One region of the Nitrospirillum karajorum genome, then DNA from elsewhere that is predicted to be linked to it. Evidence: predicted binding sites of a transcription regulator. Region 1 holds the regulator's gene; the other holds the start of a gene.

What was found. The regulator PhoB, encoded in region 1, activates phosphate uptake and scavenging genes when phosphate is short. The targets are predictions, from matches to a motif close to TNTCATAAAACTGTCA.
Region 2: the regulator PhoB is predicted to act here: its motif matches at 3,431-3,446, upstream of UCD39_RS11980 (arsenate reductase ArsC).

Annotation. Positions count from the first base shown of each region.
Region 1 is NZ_JAZBQB010000003.1:1,124,088-1,136,060, forward strand. Features, by position in the region: gene UCD39_RS18745 (NADP-dependent malic enzyme) at 1-449, shown strand, start outside; gene UCD39_RS18750 (ATP-binding protein) at 751-2,274, shown strand; gene phoU (phosphate signaling complex protein PhoU) at 2,512-3,276, shown strand; gene phoB (phosphate regulon transcriptional regulator PhoB) at 3,356-4,060, shown strand; gene UCD39_RS18765 (hypothetical protein) at 4,116-4,502, opposite strand; gene UCD39_RS18770 (FAD-dependent oxidoreductase) at 4,514-5,713, opposite strand; gene UCD39_RS18775 (AraC family transcriptional regulator) at 5,853-6,689, shown strand; gene UCD39_RS18780 (class I SAM-dependent methyltransferase) at 6,803-7,642, shown strand; gene ubiB (2-polyprenylphenol 6-hydroxylase) at 7,645-9,183, shown strand; gene UCD39_RS18790 (aspartate-semialdehyde dehydrogenase) at 9,461-10,465, shown strand; gene UCD39_RS18795 (hypothetical protein) at 10,722-10,982, shown strand; gene UCD39_RS18800 (acetyl-CoA carboxylase carboxyltransferase subunit alpha) at 11,183-11,973, opposite strand, start outside.
Region 2 is NZ_JAZBQB010000002.1:991,079-997,635, forward strand. Features, by position in the region: gene UCD39_RS11960 (MbcA/ParS/Xre antitoxin family protein) at 1-112, shown strand, start outside; gene UCD39_RS11965 (RES family NAD+ phosphorylase) at 106-819, shown strand; gene UCD39_RS11970 (ferredoxin--NADP reductase) at 883-1,656, opposite strand; gene UCD39_RS11975 (methyl-accepting chemotaxis protein) at 1,977-3,389, shown strand; gene UCD39_RS11980 (arsenate reductase ArsC) at 3,588-4,100, shown strand; gene UCD39_RS11985 (arsenate-mycothiol transferase ArsC) at 4,135-4,701, shown strand; gene UCD39_RS11990 (efflux RND transporter periplasmic adaptor subunit) at 5,177-6,433, shown strand; gene UCD39_RS11995 (multidrug efflux RND transporter permease subunit) at 6,526-6,557, shown strand, end outside.

The DNA of each region.
Region 1 (11,973 bases):
TCTGCATCGCCGAGGGGGCGGCCCGCACCGCCCGCCAGATGGGGCACGAGCCGCGCGTGGCCTTCCTGTCCTTCTCCAACTTCGGCCAGCCGATGCGGGAGCGGGCGCAGCATGTGCGCGACGCCGTGGCCCTGATGGACCAGCGGGGCGTCGACTTCGAGTATGAGGGCGAGATGTCGGTGGACGTGGCGCTGGACCACGATCTGATGAAGCGCCTGTACCCGTTCAGCCGCCTGTCGGGCCCGGCCAACGTGTTGATCATGCCGGCGCTGCACACCGCCAACATCGGCGCCAAGCTGTTGCAGAAGATGGGCGGCGGCACCCTGATCGGGCCGCTGCTGATCAACCTGGAGAAGCCGGCGCAGATCGTGCAGATGGGCGCCACGTCCAATGAGCTGCTGACGGCCGCCGTCATGGCGGCCCACGACAGCCTGTCCACCGCCTTGTAAGGGGATCGGCCGCACCGACAGTGTATCCAGTATACAAATGGCGCGGGTCCAGGCCCGCGCCAGCGCGCAAATAAAAGCGGGCCGCGGACAGATGGTCGCACCACCGGATGCCGCGGCCTTTTCTTATGAGACGCGGCCGGTGGTGGGCCGGGCCCGGAATTAAACTTCCATGACGTGGGTCCCGCGCGCATTTCTTGCGCTATGTTCGGGGCAATGACCGGGGCACTGGACAGCGTTGCGCGATTCTGACCTGGCCTGTTCGGCTGGCCTCGCGGGAAATGAGCATGGGTGGGTTAGGGAGATGAGTCGTTTGGAAGCGCGTCCCGATCGTTTCGTGGCCATCGCCGTGCTGATGCTGGCGCCGACGGGCGCCCTGCTGGCGGCGCTGGTTCTGTCCGGGCGTCTCCACCCCTTGCTGGCGCTGGGCGCCTTCGTCCTGGTGGCGGCCGTGACCGCCGTGGCCCGGCATCTGGTGCTGCGCGACAGCCGGCTGATCGCCGCCTATCTCGACCAGGTGCGCGACCGGCGCACGCCCCTACCGCCCCCCCTGGCCCGCACCCTGACGGGCGCCGCCCTGCTGGAAGACATCGCCCACCTGCACCAGAATTGGCTGCGCCACAGGGAGGAGATCGAACACCGGCTGGCCGCCGACGAGGCGGTGGTGGAAGCCCTGCACGACCCCCTGATGCTGGTCGACGCCAAGCGCAAGGTGGGGCGCGCCAACAGCGCCGCCCGCGCCCTGTTCGGCGATCGCATGCTGAACCGCGACCTGGCGGTCAGCGTGCGCAACCCCGACGTGCTGGCGGCGGTGGACGCCGTGCTGGCGGGAGGCGAAAGCCGGCGGGTGGAATTCACCCTGCCCCTGCCGGTGGAGCGGGTGTTGGAGGTGCGGGTCACCCCCTTCCAGCCCGCGGCGGAGGATGGCGCGGACGAACGCGAGATCACCGCCATCATCACCCTGCACGACATCACCGCCATCAAGCGGTCGGAACAGATGCGGGCTGACTTCGTCGCCAACGCCAGCCATGAGCTGCGCACCCCGCTGTCCACCCTGGTGGGCTTCATCGAAACCCTGCGCGGCCCAGCCCGCGACGACGCCGACGCGCGCGACCGCTTCCTGGCCATCATGCAGGAGCAGGCCGGCCGCATGTCGCGCCTGGTGATGGACCTTTTGTCCCTGTCGCGCATCGAGCTGGATGAGCACACCCACCCCACCGGAGAAACCAACGTCGCCCAGTTGGTGCAAAGCGTGGTCGCCATGCTGGAGCTGAAGGCGGCGGCCCGCAAGATCACCATCAAGGTGCACGGCGGCGAGGATCTGCCGCGCGTGCAGGGCGATGAGGACCAACTGACCCAGGTGTTCCAGAACCTGATCGACAACGCCATCAAGTATGGCCGGGAACAGACGGACGTGGTGGTGTCGCTGGAGCGGGCGGACGCGCCGCCGGCCACGGGCGCCACCGGCATCCGCGCCCGCCAGAAGTCACCTCAGAAAGTGGTCGGCATCAAGGTGTCGGTGACCGACAAGGGCGATGGCATCGCGCGCACGCACCTGCCCCGTCTGACGGAACGCTTTTACCGCGTGGACGCCGCCCGCAGCCGCGCCCTGGGCGGTACCGGCTTGGGGCTGGCCATCGTGAAGCACATCGTGAACCGCCATCGTGGGCGCCTGACCATCGACAGCGAAGTGGGCAAGGGCAGCACCTTCACCGTGCACCTGCCGGGCGTGGAGAAGCCCGCTGAGAAACTGGGCGAGAAGGGGGAAAAATCCCTCCCACAATCCGCCCCGAATCTGTCACACGAAGGCGGTCGCGGCGCGGCTTGAGCCCTGAGGCGGCGGCACATCGCCGGACACACCCTACGTTCGTATGGTATAAGCCCTTGAGCGCAGGGCATTTTTGACAGCGGAATCCGCCCCGTGCCATGTCACAAAACTGTCGCCTGTTTGTAGCAATTCCATAGCGACCTGTCGCTATGGTCCACCCTGCCCGACCGGCGACGTCCCGCCGGCCGCCGTTTTTCATGCCCCGGCCGGGACCGCCGGGGATGGGGTGGTAAGAGAATGCCCGCCGAACACACCGTCAAATCGTTCGAGCAACAGCTGCAGCGCCTGTCCAACCTGATCACCCAAATGGGGGGCGTGGCCGAAGCGCAGGTGGACGGTGCCGTGCAGGCGGTGGTGCGCCGGGATGTCGACCTGGCCGCCCGCGTGATGAAGGCGGACCTGCAGTTGGACGACTATGAGCGCGGGATCGAGCAGGAGGCCGTGCGCATGCTGGCCCTGCGCCAGCCCGTGGGCAGCGACCTGCGCGAGATCCTGGCCGCCCTGAAGATTTCCGCCGACCTGGAACGCACCGGCGACTACGCCGCCAACATCGCCAAGCGCAGCATGGCCCTGGCCAAGCTGCCCGCCGTGCGGCCCGTCAGCGCCATTCCGCGCATGGGCAAGCTGGTGGAAAGCATGCTGAAGGACGTGCTGGACGCCTATATCGATCGCGACGTGGGCAAGGCCATCGACGCCTGGAACCGCGACGAGGAGCTGGACGACCTGTACACCAGCCTCTTCCGCGAGGTCCTGACCTATATGATGGAGGACCCGCGTAACATCACCCCTTGCACCCACCTGCTGTTCATCGCCAAGAATTTGGAGCGGGCGGGCGACCACGCCACCAACATCGCGGAAAACATCCATTTCCTGGTGTTGGGCCAACCACTGACGTCCAGCCGCCCCAAGCATGACGAGTCCAGCTTTGTCGTCGGCCCCACGGCGGACGTCGACCTGCACGGCAGCGGCCTGCATGGGGCCGAGTCGCTGGATGACCTGTAAGTAGCGCCTGCGCCTGTACCGATTAGATTTCTCGACCCACCTGCCTCCGCCTGCGGACAGCCAGTTTTAGGGACACCCCATGAACGCCTCGTTGAAGCCCTTGGTCCTGATCGTCGAGGATGAAACCGACCTCGTCACGCTGCTGAGCTACAACCTGGAGAAAGAAGGCTTCCGGGTGCTGACCGCCAACGACGGTGAGGAGGCCCTGCTGCTGGCCGACGAGCAGGCGCCGCACCTGGTGCTGCTGGATTGGATGCTGCCGCTGATGAGCGGGCTGGAGGTCTGCCGCCAGATGCGCCGCAACCCCAAGACTCGCGAGATCCCCATCATCATGCTGACCGCCCGGGGCGAGGAGGCGGACAAGGTGCGCGGCCTCAATTCCGGCGCCGACGACTACATCTCCAAACCCTTCAGCCCAACCGAACTGGTGGCCCGCATCCGCGCCGTGCTGCGCCGGGCCGTCCCCTCCCTGGCGGAGGAACTGCTGCGCTACGGCGACATCAGCATGGACCTGGCCGCCCACCGGGTGCGCCGCAACAGCCGCGACATCCACCTGGGCCCGACGGAGTTCCGCCTGCTGCGCCACTTCATGCAGCACCCCGGCCGCGTCTTCTCGCGGGAGCAGTTGCTGGACATCGTCTGGGGCCACGACGTGTACGTGGAGCCGCGCACCGTGGACGTGCACATCCGCCGCCTGCGCAAGGCCCTGAACGAGGAGACGGAACTGGACATGATCCGCACCGTGCGGTCGGCCGGCTACGCCCTGGACATGAAGTCCGCTTGATATTTCCATATCGGCGGCCCGAGGGGATACCTCGTGCCGCTGGTCGGCCTCCGTATCATGCGGCGAGGGCGGCCGTCGCCAGGGTCGCGGCCTCGTCCTCCGTGGCGGCCACCTCCATCGCCACGCCGAAGGCCTTCACGGCGATGGCGGCTTGGACCTTGAAGGCAGCGCGTTGCGCCGCGTTCGGCTCCACCGTGATCACCGCGCGGCATAACGCCGCCAGGGTATCGCGGTTGCGCTTCAGCCACATACCGCGCAGGCGCCGGTCCTCATGCGCCTCCCCTTCCGGGGAATCGCGCATGATGATGACGAAGGGCACGCTCCGTTCCAACAGGGCATCCATTTCCCGTTCCCACTGCGGCGCGTAACCAGGCCGGGTGGTGCCGGGCCGGGTCGTCACCACGGGAAAGCGGCTGAGATCGTGTATCTCGAACAGGCTCATCCTCAATCTCCTTAAAACACATCCGCAAATAGCGCCGCAGCACCGACCTCCGAGAGGTGGATGGCGCGGGCCGCACGCACGCGCATCTCCGCCTCATATTCCCGCGCGGCCGCCGTGGGGGACGAGGTGCGGGACAGGCTGTCCGCCAGCACGGCGGCATCCCGCAGGGCGGTGTTGGCCCCCAGGCCACCGGCCGGGCTCATGGCGTGGATGGCATCGCCCAGGAAAGTCACCGCCGCCGCCGTCCAGTGGGGCCAGGTGCGGGCCAAGCGGGCGCTGCGCACCGGCAGCCGGGTTATGCCTTCCGGATCGGCATGCCGGAACAGACCGCGCAGGCTGGGATGCCAATCGCGCGCCAGATGCCGTGCCACCGCCGCCGGCACGGCATCTGGCAACGCCCCCATCATCCGCGAGCGCGGACCAATCAAGGCCCAGTAGAGATAGTCGGCCACGGGGGTCAGGCTGGTCGAAGCGCCCTCCGGGGCAAAGGCCGCAGGCGGAAACAGCATGGGCTCGATGATACCGGCATGGCCGTCGGCGAAGACCACGCTGGTGCCTGTACAGAGGTCGTCGCCCACCACCGCCCGCACCTGAGGCGTCAAAACGGTGCGGCCGTAGAGGCAGACCGCCCCCACATCCAGCGGCTCCGCCTGGGGCATCAACTGACGGCGCACGACGGAGTTGACACCGTCGGCGGCCACCACCAGGCCGGCGCGAACGGTGGTGCCATCAGCGAAGGCAATATGGGCGCGGCCGTCCGCCCCCACGGCCAGGCCCTGAAACGCGGCGCCGAAGCGCACCCGGTCCTCGATGCCCGAGAGCAAGATTTCCCGCAGCGTCTGACGATGGACGCAAAAGTCTCCCGCCGCCGCGCCACCCGCCGCGTTGTCCCGGCCTTGCGCATCGGGGGCCGCACTCCACACCGCCGGCGCGCGACCGGTCACCGGTGCCAGTTGGCCGTCCAGGAAGCGGCTGCGCGGGGCGGCCACGGCACAGGTGCGCCTGAACAGGTCATACAGGGACGGCGACAGGCACCGGGCCAAGGCATCAGCGCCATCCGCGTCGATGCGCACGCGATAGCCCTGGGACCGGCTGTCCACGGCCACGTCCCGCTCGTACACCACGCACGCGACACCGGCGCGCGTCAGTGCCTGCGCCAGGCACAGCCCCCCCAGGCCCGCCCCGATGATCGCCACCTGCGTCCCATTCATTCCGTCACCATCCGCCTAACTCCGCGCTGGAGTATCGATATCCCACCGAACGAGGCACTTGATAACGACAGTCGGACGAAAAATAATGCGGAGCGGCCAAACCGTCCGGCAGCAACCCCCCTTTACCTCAGGGAAAGCCATGCGTCCCGACAGCGATAGCAACCGCATGACCAAGGAAGCCTTCCTGGAGATGTGTGAGCGGGCGGACGGTCCGCCCGTCCTGACCTTCTGGGGCAGCCATTCGCGGGAGGATCGGGACCGCATGGGCACGAGGGAGATCGACTGGCACGCCCACCGCCGGGGACAGCTGTTCTGCATCGCCAGCGGCCTGATCCATGTGCGCACGGCACATGGATCCTGGATGCTGCCGCCCTTGCGCGCGGGATGGCTGCCACCCGGCATGATGCACAAGGTGACCATCAGCGGCGTGCTGGACGGCTGGGGCATGATGCTGACGCCAGAGGCCAGCGCGGGCCTGCCCGACAGCCCCTGCGTCATGGGCATCAGCGACCTGTTGCGATCACTGGTGCGGCGGGTGTCGGGATGGCCGCTGGAGGCGGCGTTGACGCCAGAGCAGGAGCGGCTGCTGGCCGTGTTGCTGGATGAGGTTCGCCTGGCGCCGCGCGAACCGCTGCACCTGCCCATGCCCACCGACCCGCGGCTGCTGCGTCTGGCCCTGCGCCTGCTGAAGGCGCCGGACGATGATCGCCCCCTGGGCGTGCTGGCGCGCGATGCCGGCCTGTCGGAACGGACGGCCCGCCGCTTGTTCATGGCGGAAACGGGCCTGAGCGTGACCCAGTGGCGCCAGCAGGCCCGGCTGACCCTTGCCCTGGAACGGCTGGCGAAAGGGGAGCCGGTGACGGAGGTGGCGGATGCCTTGGGCTATGCCACGCCCAGCAACTTCATCGCCATGTTCCGCCGGGCCTTTGGTGAGCCCCCCGCCCGTTATTTCGCCCGAAGGGGGATCGCGGCCTGACCTTCTGCCTAGGGCCGCCGAACGGATAAGCCACTTATCCTGCCCCGTTTTCAGGGCAGGCCTGCCCACCAAGCCCGCTACCCAAGCGCCGTTCCCGACGCTATGGTGCCGCCATGGTCGACCATCCCACGCCCCCGCCCTTCACCGCCGACACCCCCGCCACCGACGCCCTGACGGCGCAGGAGCGTGAGGCGCGATCCTTCGGTTTCCGCGCCATCAACCCGGCGGAGAAGGCACCGCTGGTGCAGGGCGTGTTCTCCAGCGTCGCCAGCCGCTACGACATCATGAACGACCTCATGTCGGTGGGCATCCACCGGCTGTGGAAGGCGGATTTCGTCAGCCTGGTGAACCCCCGGGCGGGCGAGACCATCCTGGACGTGGCCGGTGGCACGGGCGACATCGCCTTTCGCATGGCCGCCAAGGCACCCGCCGCCCGGATCATGGTCTGCGACCTGACGGAAGCCATGGTGCGTGTGGGCCGCGATCGCGGCATCGACAAAGGGTCCATGCCAGGCTGGGACCAGACGCCGGAAACGCGCGGCGGTCTACAGTGGACCGTGGGCAATGCCGAGTCGCTGCCCCTGCCCAACCGCTCGGTCGACGCCTACACCATCGCCTTCGGCCTGCGCAACGTCACCCATATCGACAAGGCCCTGGCCGAGGCCCACCGCGTGCTGAAGCCCGGCGGACGCTTCTACTGCCTGGAATTCAGCCAGGTGAACCTGCCCATCCTGCGCGAGCTGTACGACCGCTATTCCTTCGAGGTGCTGCCCCGCATCGGCCAGGTGGTGGCAGGTGACCGCGACAGCTATCAGTACCTGGTGGAAAGCATCCGCCGCTTCCCCGAGCGGGAGGCGCTGTGCCGCCGGCTGGAGGCCGTTGGCTTCAGCCAGGCCAAGGCCCGGCCCCTGACGGGTGGCGTGGCCGCCATCCATTCCGCCTGGCGCGTCTGACCATGTTCCGCATCCTGCGCAACCTGCGCCGCCTGTACATCATCGGGCGTACGCTGGGCCGGCATGGCGCCCTGTTCCCGGAGGAGTTCCGCGACGTGGCGCCAGGCCTGGCCATGATGCTGCGCCTGATGAACAACAACCGGGCGCCCGGCCGCAAGGGCCAGCGCCTGGCGGCCGCCATCCAGGAGCTGGGTCCCAGCTTCATCAAGCTGGGCCAGGCCCTGTCCACCCGGTCCGACCTGGTGGGCGACGCCGTGGCCGAAGATTTGGCCCTGCTGCGTGACCGGCTGCCGCCCTTCCCCACGCCCCAAGCCGTGGCCATCATCGAGGAACAGCTGGGCCGCCCGCTGGGCGAGATCTTCCAGAGCTTCGAGCCCGAGTCCGTGGCCGCCGCCAGCATCGCCCAGGTGCACTTCGCCGTGACGGCGGAGGGCAAGGAGGTGGCGGTGAAGGTGCTGCGCCCCGGCGTGGAACTGGCCTTCCGCCGCGACATCGACCTGATGTTCTGGCTGGCTGGCCTGGCCGTGCGCGTCCTGCCCCGGCTGAAGCGCCTGAAGCCGGTGGAGGTGGTGGAAACCTTCGCCGAGACCGTGCGCATGGAGATGGACCTGCGCCTGGAGGCCAGCGCCGCCTCGGAACTGGCCGACAATTTCAGGGGCGACGTCACCTTCAACATCCCCAGGGTGGATTGGGACCGCACCAGCCAGCGGGTGCTGACCATCGACCGTATCCACGGCATCCCCGTGGATCAGGTGGACGCCATCCGTGCCGCCGGCTTCGACCCCGACGACGTGCTGCGCCAGGCGGCCAATTCCTTTTTCAACCAGGTATTCCGCGACGGCTTCTTCCACGCCGACCTGCATCCGGGGAACATGTTCGTGAACATGTCCGGCCATCTGGCGCCGGTGGATTTCGGCATCATGGGGCGGCTGGACCGGCAGACGCGACTGTACCTGGCCGACATGCTGCTGGGCTTCCTGAACCGCGATTACCGCCTGGTGGCCGACGTGCATTTCGACGCCGGCTACGTCCCCGCCCACCAGTCGCGCGAACTGTTCATGCAGGCGGCCCGCGCCATCGGTGAGCAGGTGCACAACAAGCCGCTGCACGACATCTCCGTCGGCCGGCTGCTGGCCCAGCTGTTCGCCGTGACCGAGCAGTTCGAGATGGAGACCCAGCCCCAGCTGCTGCTGCTGCAAAAAAGCATGCTGACGGCGGAAGGCGTGGGCCGCGCCCTGAACCCCAAGCTGAACATGTGGGAAGTGGCCCGCCCCCTGATCGAGCAGTGGATGCGGGAGAACCGTGGGCCGGAGGCGCGCCTAGCCGAGGCCGTGCGCAACCTGAGCGCCACCGCCCACAAGCTGCCCCTGCTGCTGCGCCACGCCGACCGCCTGGCCGAGCACCTGGACAGAGGCGGCCTGCCCATCGACCCGCGCAGCATCGACGATCTGGCCACCCGCCTGGGGCGGGGCCGGGGTGGATGGCAATGGGCCGCCATCCTCGCGCTGACCGTGGCCGTCACCGTCCTCGCCTTGCGATAAGCCAGGCCGGCATGAGGCACTGCCTCATGCCGGTAGGACGCGACCGCGTCCGCCGGAGCGAGCACCGCAGGGCGCAGCGAGGACAAGCCAAGGCGGCGGATGCCGCCGCCCGGCGCTTGAGGGACAACATACACAAACCCTAACCAAAACTTGCGCGGCACGGCCCTGGCCACAAGGCAGCCCTGCGAGTCGTCCGCTTGACGCGGGTACGAAACGAACAAGAGGATGGCGCCTCTCGTTCCATATGTTTCACCCTTCGTCTTTGAGGAATTAGGTCATGGCCTTGCCCGTCGTTGCCATCGTCGGTGCCACCGGTGCCGTTGGCGTCGAGCTGCTCGAGTGCCTGGAGCAGCGTGATTTCCCCCTGTCCGAGCTGCGCCTGCTGGCGTCGCCCCGGTCGGCCGGCAAGACCATGACCTTCAAGGGTAAAGAGATCACCGTCCAGGCCCTGGACGAGAACAGCTTCGACGGCGTCAACATCGCCCTGTTCTCCGCTGGCGGCTCCATCTCCAAGGTCTATGGCCCCATCGCGGTGAAGGCCGGCGCCGTGGTGGTGGACAATTCCAGCGCCTTCCGCCAGGACCCCAACGTCCCCCTGGTGGTGCCGGAGGTGAACCCGGAGGCGGTGAAGCAGCACAAGGGCATCATCGCCAACCCCAACTGCTCCACCATCATCGCGCTGGTCCCGCTGTGGCCGCTGCACGCCAAGAACCGCATCACGCGCTTCATCGCCGCCACCTATCAGGCGGCCTCAGGCGCCGGTGCCGCCGCCATGGAAGAGCTGCGCGAAGGCACGCGGGCCTATCTGGAGGGCAAGCCCTTCACCCCCACCGTGCTGCCCCACCCCTACGCCTTCAACCTCTTCAGCCACAACGCCAAGGTCGACCCGGCCAACGGCTATAACGAGGAAGAGATGAAGATGGTGAAGGAGACGTGGAAGATTTTCGGCGACGCCGACATCCGCATCTCCGCCACCTGCGTGCGCGTGCCCGTGCTGCGCGCCCATTCCGAGGCGCTGACCGTGGAGTTCGAGCGGCCCATCACCCCGGCCGAGGTGAAGGACATCCTGTCCACCGCCCCGGGCGTGCGTATCGTCGATGATTGGGAGAAGAACTACTTCCCCATGCCGGTGGACGCCTCCGGCCAGGGCGACATCCTGGTGGGTCGCATCCGCCAGGACATCAGCGACCCCAGCGGCCGTTCCATCCAGCTGTTCGTCGCCGGCGACCAGCTGCTGAAGGGCGCCGCTCTGAACGCCGTGCAGATCGCCGAGTTGCTGTAAGACGGGGTTTTCCGTGATGGGGGCCGTCGGCAGGAACACCGGCGGCCTCATTCTTTTGGGGTAAGGACGGGCTGCTGGGGCCGCCTCAGCCCCATCCTCATGGGAAAATCGGCCGCAGGCCCAACTTTACGGTCGCGGAAAAGCCTCAATTGGTCGCAATATCCTGGTTGTCCGGGGTCGTTCCCGGGCGAACCCCAACCAGGGACCTCGCATGCATCCGCATGAGGCGACCGGAGCCCCTAATCCGGAACCCGGCATGGCCGCCGCCGTGATGGCCGCCACCCCCAGCACCTTTGATATTCCGCCGCCCCAGTCCCGTTCCTCCGCCGCCCCCGCCCGCCAAATCCTGGACGCGGTCACGCGCTTCCGGAAGATGGGCTGCCGCAACGTCAGCCTGACCCTGACCCGCTCCACGGACACCATCCTGGACGTGCAGGCCACGTTGAGCCTGGCGGGCCTGGCCAGCGACGTGCAGCCGGCCGGCGGCGGTTGCTCCCGCCTGGTGCTGCGCAGCTAGGTTCGGAATCCCCCCGAACCTCTTTCGATCCGCCGGCCCCTGGGCCCGCGCCCCTGTCCCCGGCGGCAGCGCCGGGGATAAGTCTCGGGTTTTTGCCCGCTGATCGGCCACCGCGCATAGAAAAAGGGCGCCTCCATCGCTGGAAGCGCCCCTCCTGTTCATGTGAACGCTGAGCATCAGCCCAGGCCCTTCTGGAAGTCTTACCCCAGGCCCTTCTGGCCCATGGCCAGGTACTTCTCGCGGCGGCGGGCGATCAGGGTGCCGCCGTCCTGGCCGCGCATCGATTCCAGGCTGTCGTCGATGGCGTTGCCCAGGGCCAGGATGGTTTCCTCGCGCCGGCGGTGCGCGCCGCCGATGGGTTCCATGACGATGCGGTCGATGACGCCCAGTTCCTTCAGGTCCTGGGCGGTCAGGCGCAGGGCCGCGGCCGCGTCGGCGGCGTTGGTGTTGCTGCGCCACAGGATGCCCGAGCAGCCTTCCGGCGAGATGACGGAGTAGATCGAGTGCTCCAGCATCAGCACACGGTCGGCCGTGGCGATGGCGATGGCGCCCCCCGACCCGCCCTCACCGATGACGGCGGAGACGATGGGAACGCGGGCGCGCAGGCAGGTCTCGATGGACTTGGCGATGGCCTCCGCCTGGCCGCGCTCTTCCGCACCCACGCCGGGATAGGCGCCGGCCGTATCCACCAGGGTGATGACCGGCAGGTTGAAGCGGCTGGCCAGGGCCAGCAGGCGCTGCGCCTTGCGGTAGCCTTCCGGCTTGGCCGAGCCGAAGTTATGACGGATGCGCGTATCGGTGTCGTGGCCCTTTTCCTGGCCGATGATCACCACCGACCGGCCCCGGAACCGGCCCAGGCCGCCGACGATGGCGCGATCCTCACCGAACACGCGATCGCCCGCCAGCGGCGTGAAATCCGTGATCAGGGCATTGATGTAGTCCAGGCAATGCGGCCGGTTGGGATGGCGCGCCACCTGGACCTTCTGGGCCG
Region 2 (6,557 bases), on a different contig from region 1:
GCCCAACGCCGCCTTCAACGGCCAATCGGCGCTGCAGCGCATGCTGGCCGGCGCGCCAGCGGACCTGACCGCCGTTCGCAATTATCTGGACGCGGAGCGCGGCGGGTGGTGACGGCGGCCCTGCCCCCCACCACCGCCCTGGATTGGCGTCCAGCCTACCGCATCGTCCGCACCATCTACCCGCCCGTCTGGCTGTTCGAGGACATCGCCGACCCGGCGGACTGGGACCTGATCGCCAGCGCGGAGGCCAAGACCAATCCGCGCGTGCGGGATGAGGTGGGCGACCTGTCGCTGGTGCCCCGGGACCGCCGCCTGTCGGGACCCGGCGCCAGCCTGGCCATGGGCGCCTTCACCCACACCTCCACCGACCGGCCCAGCCGCTTTTCCGACGGCGCCTTTGGCGTGTGGTACTGCGGCGACCAGTTCGAGGTGGCGCTGATGGAAACCGTCCATCATTACGGCCGCTTCATGCGCATGACGAACGAGCCGGCCGCCGATGCCCAGTTCCGCGAGCTGACGGCCCGGGTGGCCGGCACCTTCCATGATGTGCGCGGCGAGGCCTTCCGGGACTGCCTGGCGCCGGACGATTGGGCGTCGGGCCAAGCGCTGGGCAAGCGGCTGAAGGCCCAAGGCAGCGACGGCGTGCTGTACCCCAGCGTGCGCTGGCCCCAGGGCCTGGCCGCGGCCCTTTATTACCCCGACCTGATCACCCCGCCCATCCTGCAGGCCCGCACCCTGCGCTATCACTGGGATGGCCGGGCCGTGACCCGCTACATCGTCATCGGCGAGGACGAGTGGCGGGCGATGCCGGAGCCCTGAAAAGCAACGGCCGCGCCCCGGGTGGGAGCGCGGCCGTGAACCATACCGACGGGGATCGCTGGATCAGCGCTCCACGAAGGCCTTTTCGATGACGTAGTGGCCGGGCTCGTTGGAGCTACCTTCGCGCATGCCGGCTTCCTCGCACAGGTCCTGCAGGTCCTTCAGCACACCGGGGCCACCGCAGATCATGACACGGTCCTGGGCCGGATCGAACGGCTTCTCGCCGATGTCAGCGAAGAACTTGCCGTTTTTGATCAGGTCGGTCAGGCGGCCTTCGGTGCGGAAGGGTTCCCGCGTCACCGTGGGGTAGTAGACCAGCTTGTCGCGCAGCATCTCGCCAATGAACTCGTCATTCGGCAGGTGCTTGGTGATGTCGTCGTAGTAGGCCAGCTCGGCCACGCGGCGCACGGTGTGGGTGACCACCACCTTCTCGAAGCGCTCGTAGACGTCCGGGTCCTTCATCAGGCTCATGAACGGAGCGAGGCCCGTGCCGGAGCCCAGCATGTACAGGGTGCGGCCGGGCAGCAGGTTGTCCAGCAGCAGGGTGCCGGTGGCCTTGCGGCCGTACAGCACCTCATCCCCCTCCTGGATGTGTTGCAGGCGGGAGGTCAGCGGGCCGTTCGGCACCTTGATGCTGAAGAATTCCAGATGCTCTTCATAATTGGTGCTGGCCATGGAATAGGCGCGCATCAGCGGACGGCCGTCCACCTGCAGGCCCACCATGGTGAATTCGCCGTTGCGAAAGCGGAAGGACGGGTCGCGGGTCAGCCGGAAGCTGAACAGGTTGTCCGTCCAATGATGGACATGCGTGACCTTGCCGGACAGAAACGCGCTCATCCTCGCTATACCCTCTTCCTGACTCACCGGAAAACATCGCTTCAAGCCGGGGAGAATGGCGGTTCCCCGCCCTTCCGCAAATGCGAAAATACACTGCCCTGGATCGCTGCGACTGCATATCTGGTCGAATGGTGTGGTATTACAAGGCGATTCTGGAAAATTATCCCCTTCCCCACCACATTGTGTGATCAACCAAAGGATGAGAGTAATTTCCGTTAAATTGCCTATCCTTTCGGGCCACCTCCTTCGTTTGGGGGTTGTTTGCTTTTTGTTTACGGACTGGTGCGCAGAATGACCGCCTTGATCCGTGGGGAGAGGACATGGCCGTGGATACCCTTCATTTTACCCAGGCGCGCGTTGATGCGGGCCCGTTGATCGCCGACATCGCTGCGGAGGTCGGCCGTCTGAGCGTGGACATCGCCGACGTCGTAGGCAGCATTCACCAAGTGGAAAAGGCGATAGACGGCCAGACCGCCGAATTGGCCGGGATACAGGCGGCGTCACGCGACATCGTCAGCAGCAACCGCAGCATCGCCGGCATGGCGCAAGCGACCCAGGGGGTCGCCGCTGGCGCCCGGCGGGATGTCGACGCCTCGACGGAGGAAATCCGCCAGTCCCTGGCCGCCATTGGCGACCTGGTCAAAGCGGTGAACGCCAGCGCGGATGAGTTGAGCGGGCTGGAAAAGGCCATGAAACGGGTGGCCCGCGTCTCCAGCGACATCAACCGCATCGCCGCCCAGACCAACCTGCTGGCCCTGAACGCCACCATCGAGGCCGCCCGCGCGGGCGAGGCCGGCCGCGGCTTCTCCGTCGTCGCCACCGAGGTGAAGGCCCTGGCCCGCCAGACGGCGGAGTCCACGGCGGAGATCGACGCCACCCTGAAGGCCCTGACGGAGCAGGTGCGGCGCCTGACCGCCCGCATGGCGACTGGATCGGAACAGGCGGAGCGTGTGGGCCGCAGTACCGCCACCATCGGCCGCGCGGTGGAGACGGTGGGCGCCGCCGTCGCCCAAGTGGAGGAAAACGCCACCGCCATCGCCAATGCCACCGGCGATATCGCCGAGCGCTGCGGCGGCTTCCATTCAACGGTGGATGCCCTGCACCGAGACGCGGAACTGTCCAGCAAGGCGCTGAAGGAGGGCACCGCTCACCTGGACCGCACCCTGAGCCGGGCGGAAGCCATCATGATGCTGACCGCCACCTCCGGCTACACGACCGAGGATACGCCCTTCATCGACAAGGCCCGCGAGGTCGCGGCGAAGATTTCCGAGCGCATGGAGCAGGCCCTGGCAAACGGCGAACTGACCCTGGACGACCTGTTCGACAAAGACCTGAAGCCCATCGCGGGGACCAACCCGCAGCAGTACATGACCCGTTACATCCCCTTCCTGGACAAGGCGGTGACGCCGCTGCACGATCCCGTCATGTCCATGGACCCACGCATGATCTTCTGCGCGCCCACGGACCATAACCGCCTGATCCCCTGCCACAATCCGGAATTCAGCAAGCCGCATGGCCCCGATCCGGTATGGAACGCCACCTATGGGCGCAACCGCCGTATCTACCCCGACAAGAGCGCCGCGGCGGCCAGCAGCAACACGGCCCCCTTCCTGCTGCAGACCTATCGCCGCGACATGGGCGGCGGCGTCTATGCCCTGATGAAGGACGCCTCCGCCCCCATCTGGGTGCGCGGCCGCCTGTGGGGGGGACTACGGGTCTGTTACCGCGCTTGATTGAGGTGACCTCGTCCCTTTTCGCCGGGCTGCAACACCAGCGTCACAAGACTGGCATACGCTGGGGTTAGCATCCGGTTAAATGTGCCGCGCCAGGGGGCGGGCGGCACAGGGCCACGGTTCCTGACCCTGGGGCGATGGAGGCCCCCGGCGCGGGAAAGCCGTCGGCCAGAGGGGCCAGAGGGGGAATGAAGCGACATGGCGACAGTCTATCGGGTTCTGTTCTTGTGCCAGTTCAACTCCGCCCGCAGCATCATGGCCGAGGCGCTCATGCGTCATTGGGGCGGTGACCGGTTCGTGGTGTTCAGCGCGGGGTCCGACCCGCTGCCGGAATGCAACCCTATCGCCCTGGACCTGCTGACCAAGGCCCGCATTTCCACCGACGGCCTGCACCCCAAGTCCTGGAACCAGTTCGCCGGCCCGGATGTGGCGCCCATGGACTTCATTTTCCACACCTGTGACGCCAGCGCCGGCGCCACGGCACCCGCCTGGCCGGGCCATCCGATGATCGCCCACTGGGGGTTCCCGGACCCGCAGGGCTTCAAGGGGTCCGAGGTGGAACAGCGCGCCTTGTTCAACCTGCTGTTCGGCATGATTGAGCGGCGGGTGCGCATCTTCTGTTCCCTGCCGGAACAGCGCCTGGCCCGGCTGACGGCCGAGACGCTGGCCGCGATGCATAATAGTGAGGAGGGCTGGGCGGCGGCGGGCTGACCCCTGCCCGGCCAAGCCGCAACCCCAGGATCCGATGATGCCGCCTGACAGCCCGATGCGGGATGAACCCGCGCCCGAGCCAAGCCGTGCCGGCACGGAACGCCGCCTGAGCGTCCTGTTCGTGGGCCGGGTGAACGCCGGCCGCAGCCTGATGGCGGAAGCGCTGCTGCGCCACCATGCTGGTCATCGCTTCGACGCCCACAGCGCCGGCCTGACCCCCGTCGACCATATGAACCCCTTCGTCCTGGACCGCCTGCGGGCGGAGGGCGTGGCAACCGACGACCTAAGCCCCAAGCCGCTGGACAGATATATGGCGCCCGAGGCGCCGCCGGTGGACATCGTCATCACCGTCAGCGAACTGGCGGCCACCGGCATGGCCGGCGCTTGGCCGGGCCAGCCGGTGACCGCCCATTGGGCCCTGCCGGATCCCGATCCCAGCCTGGACCCCGGCGTCGCCGCCGACCCCGAGGCGGTGGTGGACGCGGTTTTCCAAGACCTGCGCCGACGGATCGACCTGCTGGCCGTTCTGCCCGCGCATTGCCTGCTGGCGCTCAGCCACTGGGATGAGGAGTCCGACGAAGGCCTGCGCAGCGCCGGCTGACGGTGGTACGGCGCGGGCTGGATAATTGGATCACGGCGGGACAAAAGCCCACAACAGGCCGGATCATTCGGCCAGCCGGAGCAATCCTTGCATTTTTTCCGGATTCCCTGAAAAGCCCCGGCCGGTTGTGACACCGCTCACTGGCAGTATCGACAGCCCTGCCCATAGTCCGCGCAATAATGAGGGCCCATGGGATCGGAGGGATCGGGTGCGGGGGCATCGGATCGCCGGGGACAGGCCATCGTTTACGAAAGCGCACCGCTGCCGGCTGTCGCCGCCCGCCCCAGGGTTTCCGGGGTTTGGTGGTCTGGAAGGACCTTAAAGGAATGGTCCTTCGCATCCGGCGGCCGACCATCGCCCGGGCCACCCGCGGCGACGTGTTGACGCGTGCGGCTTCGACACCGACACCAACGCCCAGCCGGCGGGAGCATGCCCGCCGGTGACGGGAATATTTGCGCCGAGCGAGACCGAGACCATGGAATCCCAATCGACCGTGACCACCGTGCCGAAACCGGACGCGCCGATGACCGGCCTGTCCCGCCCGGAATACCGGGGCCAGGGCGGACAGCAGCGGCCGCCGCGCATCGCCCTGTTCATGATCCTGACGGTGATTGTCCTGGCCATCATCGGCGGCCTGTTCGTGTACTTTGACCGCAGCGTCAGGCCCGCGATGATCGGCCAAATCCTGAAAAAGATGACGCCGCCGCCGCCGCCGGTCGCCACCGCCGTGGCCAAGGCGGAGGATGTGCCGCAACTGCTGCCCGCCGTGGGCACGCTGCAGGCCGTCCACCAGGTCACCGTGACGCCGGAGGTCGGCGGGTCGGTGACCAAGATCCTGTTCCAGTCGGGTGCCACCGTGACCGCCGGCACGCCCCTGCTGCAGCTGAACGACAAGCCGCAGCAGGGCGACCTGGCCAACTACAAGGCCCAGGCCAAGGTGGCAGAGTTGGACTTGGCCCGCTATCGCGCCCTGGTGGCCAAGCAGGCGACCTCGCAGCAGACGGTGGACCAGCAGGTGGCCGTGCTGGCCCAGGCCAACGCCAACATCGCCAAGACCGACGCCCTGATCGCCCAACTGCTGGTGCGGGCGCCGTTCGACGGCGTGCTGGGCGTGCGCCAGGTGGACGTGGGCCAGTACGTCAAGGCCGGCGACGCCGTCGTCACCTTGACCGCTCTGGATGAACTGTACGTCAACTTCACCCTGGCGGAGGGCGAGCGCGGCCGCGTGGCGGTGGGCCAGACGGTGCGCGTCACCGTGGACGCCTACCCCGGCCGCGTGTTCCAGGGCACCGTCACCGCCATCGATCCGCAGATCAGCAGCGACACGCGCACCGTGAAGCTGCAAGCCACCATCCCCAACAAGGACCACGCCCTGCAGCCCGGCATGTTCGGCAACGTCACCGTCGTGCTGCCGGTCACTCCCAACCAGGTCACCTTGCCGGAGACGGCGGTGGACTACTCGCTGTACGGCAACAGCGTCTATGTGGTCCGCCCCACGGTGGACAAGGACGGCAAGCCCGTGAACGGCGAGGATGGCAAGCAGGCCCTGCACGTCGACCGCGTCTTCGTGAAGACCGGCGACCGCGCCGACGGCAAGGTCGTGGTGCTGAGCGGGGTTAAGCCGGGCGACCGCGTCGTGGCCGTGGGCCAGAACAAGCTGCAGAACGGCGCCCCGGTGACCCTGTCGGACCAAGGGGCCCCGCCGGCCCCGGCCGAAACACCGCGCCCCTGATACCCCGCCCCTGACACACCGCCGTTGACCTGTAAATCGGGACCGGCCGCGCCTCAACTGACGCGCGGCCGGTTCCAGGGGACACCCCGACCATGAAATTCACCGATCTTTTCATCAAACGGCC